Regions from separate parts of the Arthrobacter jinronghuae genome, predicted to be linked through region 1. Evidence: riboswitches for the same ligand, from Rfam matches in the RefSeq annotation. Region 1 holds a riboswitch; the other holds the start of a gene.
The links. Region 1 has a riboswitch for S-adenosylmethionine ahead of N2K98_RS14180 (hypothetical protein). Riboswitches for the same ligand answer to the same signal wherever they lie in the genome.
Positions count from the first base shown of each region.

Region 2: linked by a shared signal. The riboswitch ahead of N2K98_RS00355 (cobalamin-independent methionine synthase II family protein) and the one ahead of N2K98_RS14180 (hypothetical protein) in region 1 are both predicted to bind S-adenosylmethionine.

Region 1 covers NZ_CP104263.1:3,019,403-3,023,587, reverse strand. Annotated here, with positions in the region: gene N2K98_RS14190 (NAD(P)H-hydrate dehydratase) at 1-573, shown strand, start outside; gene N2K98_RS14185 (CPBP family intramembrane glutamic endopeptidase) at 616-1,380, shown strand; gene N2K98_RS14180 (hypothetical protein) at 1,455-1,859, opposite strand; SAM riboswitch class IV at 1,875-2,007, opposite strand; gene N2K98_RS14175 (hypothetical protein) at 2,111-2,383, shown strand; gene N2K98_RS14170 (universal stress protein) at 2,493-3,005, shown strand; gene N2K98_RS14165 (LLM class flavin-dependent oxidoreductase) at 3,415-4,185, opposite strand, start outside.
Region 2 covers NZ_CP104263.1:72,372-76,556, forward strand. Annotated here, with positions in the region: gene pgm (phosphoglucomutase (alpha-D-glucose-1,6-bisphosphate-dependent)) at 1-504, opposite strand, end outside; gene N2K98_RS00350 (hypothetical protein) at 561-764, opposite strand; gene N2K98_RS00355 (cobalamin-independent methionine synthase II family protein) at 836-2,041, opposite strand; SAM riboswitch class IV at 2,061-2,184, opposite strand; gene N2K98_RS00360 (peptide MFS transporter) at 2,307-3,776, opposite strand; gene N2K98_RS00365 (MsnO8 family LLM class oxidoreductase) at 3,980-4,185, shown strand, end outside.

The sequences.
Region 1 (4,185 bases):
CTTTCGACGGCGTCGGCAGTGGTCATCGGCCCCGGCCTGGACGACGCCGAGCAGGCTGCGGCGCTCTTGCGGTCAGTGGTTCCGCTGCTCGGGGAAAAGACCCAGGTGGTACTGGACGCCTTTGCCCTCGGCGTGCTGCCCGGGCTGCCGGAACTTTACGACACCCTGGCCGGCCGGCTGGTCCTGACCCCGAATGGTGCCGAAATCCTGCGCCTCCTCGAGGACGAGGATGCAGACGAAGACTCCCTGGACCTGCCGAAAGCCTCCAAGGAGGTGGCACGGAAATACTCGGCGGTGGTCAGCGCGCACAACGTCATTACCGCGCCTGACGGAAGGAGCTGGGAAGTGCCGGCAGGGAACTCGGGCCTGGGTACTTCCGGGTCCGGGGATGTCCTCGCCGGTGCGGTGGGCGGATTCCTTGCCCGCGGTGCGACGCCGGAACAGGCAGCGTGCTGGGGCACGTATCTGCACGCGGTGAGCGGGGACCGGCTCTCCGCCTCGCGGGGCCCGCTCAGCTTCCTGGCACGGGAACTGCTCGAGGCCATGCCTCCGGTGATCGCGGAGTTGAGCTAGCGAGGGGCTGTATCCCGGCAGAACGGCCCATATCCTGAGGTAATGACAGCGAACGAATACCGGACCGGTCCGTCGGGGCGCCCTGCGGCCCAAATCCCGTGGCTTTCCTACCGTTTCACTCGCCGTGACGCGGTGGCAGCTGGCTTCTACGTAGTGTTCCTGCTGGTCCTGAGCTTTGCGCCCGGACTCGTTATGCCTGTCCTGGTGATGCTGGTTCCGGATCCGGTTGCAGCCGCCTATGTCCTGAACCTGGCGTTTTACGGGGTTGCCGGTCTGCTGGCCTTCCTGGCGGCCCGGCCGTACGTGGTGCGGGAAACGAAGATCCTAGCCACCCGGCCGGTGCTGTCCCTTTCCCTGATTCCCGCCGGCGTCATCGCCATGCTCATTGCCACCATGATCGGGGCGCTGCTGAGCGGGCAGGTCGAAACGGCGGTAAACCAGGAAGCCGTAGAGGGATTCGTGGGGTCCGTGTCGCCCTGGCTGGTGGTACCGCTGCTGGTGGTGCTGGCACCGTTTGTCGAGGAGTACATTTTCCGGCACCTGCTGATCGGCAAACTCAGCCGGTACTGGAATCTCTGGGGCTGCTGCATCCTGTCGGTCCTGTTGTTCGCCTCCATCCACATTGTGGGCAAGGAATCCCTGTCCCTCCCGGTCCTGATGCCTTACCTGGCGATGGGTGTCACTCTTGTCGGCATCTACGTCTGGGCCGGAAACAACTTCATGCTTTCCTACGGTGTGCACGCCGCGAAAAACCTGCTGGGTGTCATCCTCATCTACAGCGTGCCGCCGGAGCTGCTGCAGCAGTAGCTACCGTGCCGTGAGGTGCCTACAGGGCCTGCCCGGCCCCGGAATCCGCACGGATCCCGGGGCAGAACCAACGGCTAGGAGCCGGCTTTTTCGATCCGCTCAGTTTCCGGTGCCCGCACCAGGGAGCCGTTGCATGGAACCACCCGCTCCGGCCGGGCCAAGTAGAAAAAAGAGCTCCGGGCATCGGAATCGAATCCGCCCGGCACCATGAGGGTGGAATAGCGCTGGCACCACTGCGGGGTGTCGACGGCGGCCTCAAGCGCGGTGGCCACGGCCCGAACATTGTGGAACCACATCAGCTGCTGGGTGCCTTCGGACACCAGGTAGATGAGGTCCAGCTGCGGATCGGCCGTGACTTCGACGTCCGACCACTGCTCCCAGCCTTCGAGCCGGCGTCGGTGGATCCAATGGATGTTGTGGCCCGGGGCGAAGCCGCTGCAGTTGCTGAGGCCGGATTTGCTGACACTGGAAATGCTCACAGTGGGTTCCTTTACAGGTTGTCCTTGCCTGCAACGGACGAAGCAGGCCGCTTCGTCATCCGAACCACCCGCCGAACAGTGGGGTTGGTGTGGGGCCAGTCGGAGCTTTTGTGCCCGGGGAACCGGGCGGAGGCCACATCTCGTGAAGCTGAAAACTACTCTAGCGGAGGCCACTGACATTTCGACAGGGGACCGTTTTCGGAGCCCTGGTGGACGTTTGGCGGCGGGCGCGTAAGGCAGACGCCGAATCTATGGCTCGCGAGGAGCGTCTTCTTAAGTTAGGGGAACGGTTCATCGTCGCCGTCGCCGTCGGTGACCAGGAGCAGATTTGGGAAGCAGCGGAAAAGAAGATCCAGGCGCTGCGCGCGATAGCTGATGCCGACACGTCGCGGGCGGAGGCGGGCAAAGGGTGGGTGCGTCTGGTCCCTGCTGAAGCCATTAATCCCCGGGAGCATAGTGTGGCTGGTACTTCCAGGTACAAACTGCTTTCAACGCTGAATCCGGTGTACCCGCTCGAAGGGTAGTGGCAGCTAGTCCTTTCCGAACATGAGGCCTAAGCCCACGCCGCCGAGGTAGCCCGCTAGTGGCTGACCTTTGGCATCCGTCGACGGCCCCCACGAAGGAGTCCACATCATGTCCAGCCCCAAGCCTCAGGTTCTGGTGGGTGTCGTTATCGGGAATACCGCTGCCGCGGTGGTTGAGGAAGCGGCAGCGTTCGCCGAACATTTCGGAGCGGATTTGGTTTGTGCCAATGTAGACGACTCCACTGAGAGGGTCGAGGAACGGCCCGACGGCTCGGTGGTGTCGGTACCCATCGACCCGGACCGGCCCTTTGAAAAGACCGAGGTTTTTGATCCCGGGCTGCGTGCAGAGATCGCGGGAATCTTAGACCCGCGGCCCGTGAAATGGTCTGTCCGTGCGCTGGCGGGTGGTCCGGGGCAGGAGCTTGCCCGGCTGGCCGACGAGCTGGACGCGGTCATGATTGTCGTCGGCACGCGCGAATCCGGTGTCCGGGGTGAAGTTGAAAAGTTTCTCAACGGCTCCGTTGCGGTGCATCTCGCCCACCACCAACGCCGTCCGGTTGTGATGGTCCCGCTACACCCGGTCATCGACGATGCCGACCTACCGTGGAAAAGGGAGGAATAGGCTGGCCGAATGAGCAATGTCACGGGCCACTCTGTACCGGAGGATGGCAGAACTGGACGCCCGAGAATGGGTGGGTAGCGCTGAAGCCTAGCGGAGCCAGCAGGCCCCGGACCTGCCGTTCCCCCCTCCTGTGCCTTGGTCATCCCCGCCGCCGGAAGGGCTGGCGGGAGACGGTGTGACCTGGCTGAGACGCTCCCCGCCACTGTGGGGCTGGACGAAGGTGCGCTGGGAGCCAAACCCGCCACCGGAGGGGCTGGAGGAAGGCGGCTTTAATATTCCCCGCGAGCTCTGCGAGCGGGGAATTTCGTTGCCGCCGTTCCAGCCCCGCAGGGGGCGGACCCGGCGGACCGGGCGGACCCGACGGACCCCGCGAACCGCGGACCCAGCGGACCCGGCCCAGGGACGAGACTTACCGCCAGCCGGCCCCCGGCGCCACAAGCTTCACGATGCTCTCCAGCAGATGCGCGTTGTACTCCACGCCCAGCTGGTTCGGCACGGTCACGAGGACGGTGTCGGCTTCCTGCACCGCGGCGTCCGCGGCCAATTCCGCAGCAATAACGTCGGGTTCACCGATGTAGCTCTTGCCGAACCGAGCTAAGCCGCCGTCGAGGTGGCCCACCTGGTCCCGTCCTTCGGCCTGTGCCCGCAGCCCGAAGTAGTGCCGGTCCTGCCCGGTCACCAGCGGAATGATGCTGCGGCTGACGGACACCCGCGGGGTGCCCTGATGTCCGGCGTCGGCCCACGCCTTCCGGTACACCGCGATCTGCTCGGCCTGGAGCTGGTCGAACGGAACCCCCGTGTCCTCGGTCAGGAGCGTGGAGCTCATCAGGTTCATGCCCTGCTCGCCGGTCCACTTGGCGGTGGCCCGGGTCCCGGACCCCCACCAGATCCGCTCCGGCAATCCGGGGGACAGCGGGTCAATGGCCATGGCGCCGGTGCTGCCGGTCATCGCCGGATCAGCCTGTGCCACTCCGGCGCCGGCAATGGCGGCTCGGAACACTTCGGTGTGCTGCCGGGCCATCTCGGCGTCGGAGGAATCCGGGCCGGGAACGTAGCCGAAGGACTCGTAACCGCGCAGGGCAGGCTCGGGGGATCCCCGGCTGATGCCGAGCTGCAGCCTGCCGCCGCTGATCAGGTCCGCCACTGCGGCATCTTCTGCCATCGCCAGCGGATTCATATA
Region 2 (4,185 bases), 690 kb from region 1:
GGTGATGTCCGATCCGGCGGGTCCGCCCGTGGGCGGGTTGTACTTGAAGCCGCCGTCTGCCGGGGGATTGTGCGAAGGGGTGACCACAATGCCGTCAGCCTGTTCCGTGCGCGTGGAATTGTGCACCAGAATGGCATGGCTCACGGCCGGGGTGGGGGTGAACCCGTTGCGTGCATCAATGAGCACATTCACGCCGTTGGCGGCCAGGACCTCCAGCGCGGTGTTCTGTGCCGGTTCGGACAGCGCATGCGTGTCCTTGCCCATGAACAGCGGTCCGGTGATTCCCGCAGACGTGCGGTATTCAACGATGGCCTGGGTGATCGCGGCGATGTGCTGCTCATTGAACGCCCCGTTGAGGGAGGATCCCCGGTGCCCGGAGGTGCCGAACACTACTCGCTGGGCGACATTGGAAGGATCCGGTACGACGTCGTAATAGGCGTCCAGAAGGGCAGTGAGATCTACAAGGTCGGAAGGTTCGGCACGCTGGCCGGCACGATTAGACATACCCCTAAGCATGCCAAAGAAACGGCGCCGGCGGCAGACGCACGCCTGCCCGCCGGTCAGCCCTTCTTTTCCTTGAAGTTCCCGTTGTCAGAGTTCAGGCCCTGCGCGAGGCTTGAGTGCACCTCGGTCCGCGGGTCGGAGTGGTCCTGGCTGCCGCTTCCGTCAGGGACTTCCTTCGAGGTCGACATCAGGTTCTCCACGGCGTTCTCGATCGGGTTCGTGGATTCCGTCTTGGGATCCTTCGCATTCTTGTCAGCCACGATGGCCTCCTCTGCGTTTAGTTACACCGTAAGTACCCTTACGATGCCACTCTATCCACCTGTTCCCTGGCCTACCAGAGCCGGCTGCTGGCCAGCCGGGCGCCTTCTCCCAGGGTCTCCAGCTTCGCCGCCGCGATCTGCGGGTGCACCCGGCCGCCCAGCCCGCAGTCGGTGGACGCAATAACGTTTTCCCGCCCCACCAGTCGGGCAAAGCGCTCGATCCGGTCCGCCACCAGTTCCGGATGTTCCACCACGTTGGTGGCGTGGGAGACCACGCCGGGAATGAGAACCTTCCCGTCCGGCAGCTTGGTATCTTCCCAGACCCGCCACTCGTGCTCATGCCGCACGTTGCCTGCCTCGAAGCTGTAGCCCCCGGCGTTAATCTGCAGCAGGGTGTCCACCAGGTGGCGGAACTCGATGTCCGTAGTGTGCGGCCCGTGCCAGGAACCCCAGCACAGGTGGAAGCGGATCTGTTCCTCAGGCAGCCCGCGCAGGGCGTAGTTCAGGGCCTCGACGCGGATCTGCGTGAACTTGAGGTAGTCGGCCACCGAAGGTTCGGGGTTGATCTGGTCCCAGTTCTCCGCAATGGACGGATCATCGATCTGGACGATCAGCCCGGCGTCCACGATGGCAAGATATTCCTCCCGCATGGCATCCGCGCAGGCGTAGATGAACTCCTCCTCCGTGGCGTAGTACTCGTTGGCAATCCGCGAACAGGAACCGGGGGAGAGCGAGGCGAGGAAACCTTCGGACAAACCTGCCGCGGCCAACCCGGACTTGAGGTTGGCAATGTCGCTGGCCACGGCGTCGTACCCGGTGTACTCCACCGGACCCGTGACCTTGGGGAAGACCTTCTGCGCCCCGGTGGTGATACCGGAGGTCGGGTCGGTGTAGGCATCGGAGAAGCGCTGACGGTCCCGGCGGTCACCGAAACTGGTGAGGACAACATTGCCCGGCTCCGAGCGGTGCGGTTCCATGTCCCAGATCCCGGTCTCGGCAACACTCAGGCCGCCAAGCCGCGCGAACGAATAGGACCACCAGGCCCCGTAGTCGACGTTCGCGGACATCGCATGCCCGTATTCGCCGTCGTTCGGGATATCGATGCCTGCCTGGCGCTGGCGCCGCACCAGGTCAGCGACGGCAGCCTGCAGCAGTTCCGCGTAGCCCCCGGTATCCGCGGGGTCGGTTTCACGGGCCGCGTTCGCGGCGATCAGTTCAGGGGTCCGGGGGAGGGAACCGGCGTGGGTGGTCAAAATGCGGTCAGTGCTTTTGCGCATGGCAGTGATCCTTTAGGAATCGGTGCTCTTGCCCGCACCGGATGCCCAAGAGGCGGTGCAGGCCGCTTCGTCATCCGAACCACCCGCGAAGCATGGGGTTGGTGCACGGCCAAGTCGGAGCTTGGCGGCCGTGTCTCCTGAAGCTGGCACCCATCCTAGCCATGCCGGCGGGGCGCCGCCAAGCAAATGACGCAACATAAAAAGGACGGCGGCACCGGAGAGTTCCGGTGCCGCCGTCCTGGTTGAAGCGCTTGGTGCCCGCCTGCTAGCGCACGCCGCCCATGAGCTTCTTGATCGACGGTGTGGCCGCAGCCAGGGCAATGCCCAGGATGATCGCGGTAACGCCGCTGAAGGTGAAGTAGCTGACTTCGGTTGCCGGGTCGTAGAACTGGGCCAGCCAGCCCGCCAGGGTGGTGCCCAGGGAGACGGACAGGAAGAACAGCGCCACCATCTGGGTCCGGAAGACTTCCGGGGCCAGCTTGGTTGCCACGGACAGGCCGATCGGGGACAGGAACAGTTCAGCGAACGTGAACAGCAGCAGGATCCCGGCCATGGCCAGCAGCGGGGTGCTGTTCGGTGCGCCGCCCGAGAACGGAATGAAGGCCAGGAAGGCGAGGCCCATGACGGCCAGGCCCATGGCGAACTTCAGCGGGGAGGACGGCTGGCGGTCGCCCATCTTGGTCCAGACGCCGGCGAAGACGGCTGCGAAGATGATGATGAAGACCGGGTTGATGGACTGCACCCAGCTCGGCGGCATTTCCCAGCCGAAGATGGTGCGGTTCAGCGAGCTGTCCGCGTACATTGCCACCACCGTGAACTGCTGCTGGAACAAGGCCCAGAAAGCAGCACTGGCAATAAAGAGCGGCATGAAGGAGTACACCCGGCGGCGTTCCACCTGGTTCACCTTCTTGCTGCTGAGGATGATCACGAAGTACGCGACGGAGGCCACGATGGCGAGGATCGCCATAACCACCGCAAGGTTCTTGGCGGTCAGCAGCTCGAAGACAACGGCCAGCACGATGACAACCAAGGCGGCAGCCGCGATGAGGCTGATCTTCATGTACTGCTGCTTCGGCAGCGGGTTGGCTACCTCGTGCGCGGATTCGGGCAGGTTCTTCCGGGTCACCCCGTACTGCACCAGGCCGATGGCCATGCCGATGGCGGCCAGGCCGAAGCCGTAGTGGAACCCGTATTCGGTCCAGGCGAGGCCGGTCAGGATCGGGCCGATCAGGGCGCCGATGTTGATGCCCATGTAGAAGATGGAGAAGCCGGCGTCGCGCCGCTGGTCCTTTTCGTCGTACAGGGTGCCGACGAGCGATGTCGCGTTGGCCTTCACACCGCCGGAGCCCAGGGCGATCAGGATCAGGCCGGCGGCCAGTCCGACGGCGCCCGGCAGGACAGCCAGGGAAATGTGGCCGAGCATGACCAGTGCGGCAGCGTAGAACAGCACTCGTTCGGCGCCGAAGACGCGGTCCGCCAGCCATGCACCGAGGATGGTGGAGAGGTACACGCCACCGCCATAGGCGCCGACCAGGGAGACGGCAATGGCTTCGTCGATGCCGAGGCCGCCGTCGGTGGTGCTGTAGTACATGTAGTACAGCAGGATGCCCTGCATGCCGTAGAAGGAGAATCGCTCCCACAGCTCAACGCTGAAGAGGTTGGCCAACATCCGGGGATGGCCGAAGAAGGTTTTACGCGCTTCTTTTACGCCTGAGGTACTGGGGGTATGGCTCACGAGTTTAATATTCCCACCCTCGGCAGGTGGTCAAGCAGCCAAATCCGAAAGAATCCGCCGGAGACAAGGAAGGTTGCCATCCCTGAGTGCCTAAGATCACAGGCAAAACGGATGCTTTTGCCCGCATTACATGCTTGTGGGCCTGCATGACGGAACGATTTGCGCGACCGGTCCGGAATTCCCTAAGCAGGCAGGGGGTTGGCATGGGTATGCCAAGCCTCAGTGTTCCCGTCTCAATCCTTGACCGCGCAAACTCCCGCGAAGGATTTCCCGAGTCGGATGCGCTTAGTGCCGTGCTTGAACGTGCCGAATCCGCAGACCGGCTGGGGTACCGGCGCTTTTGGGTTGCCGAGCACCACGCCGTGGCCGGGATCGCCGGCTCGGCGCCCGCCGTCCTGATGGCCGCGCT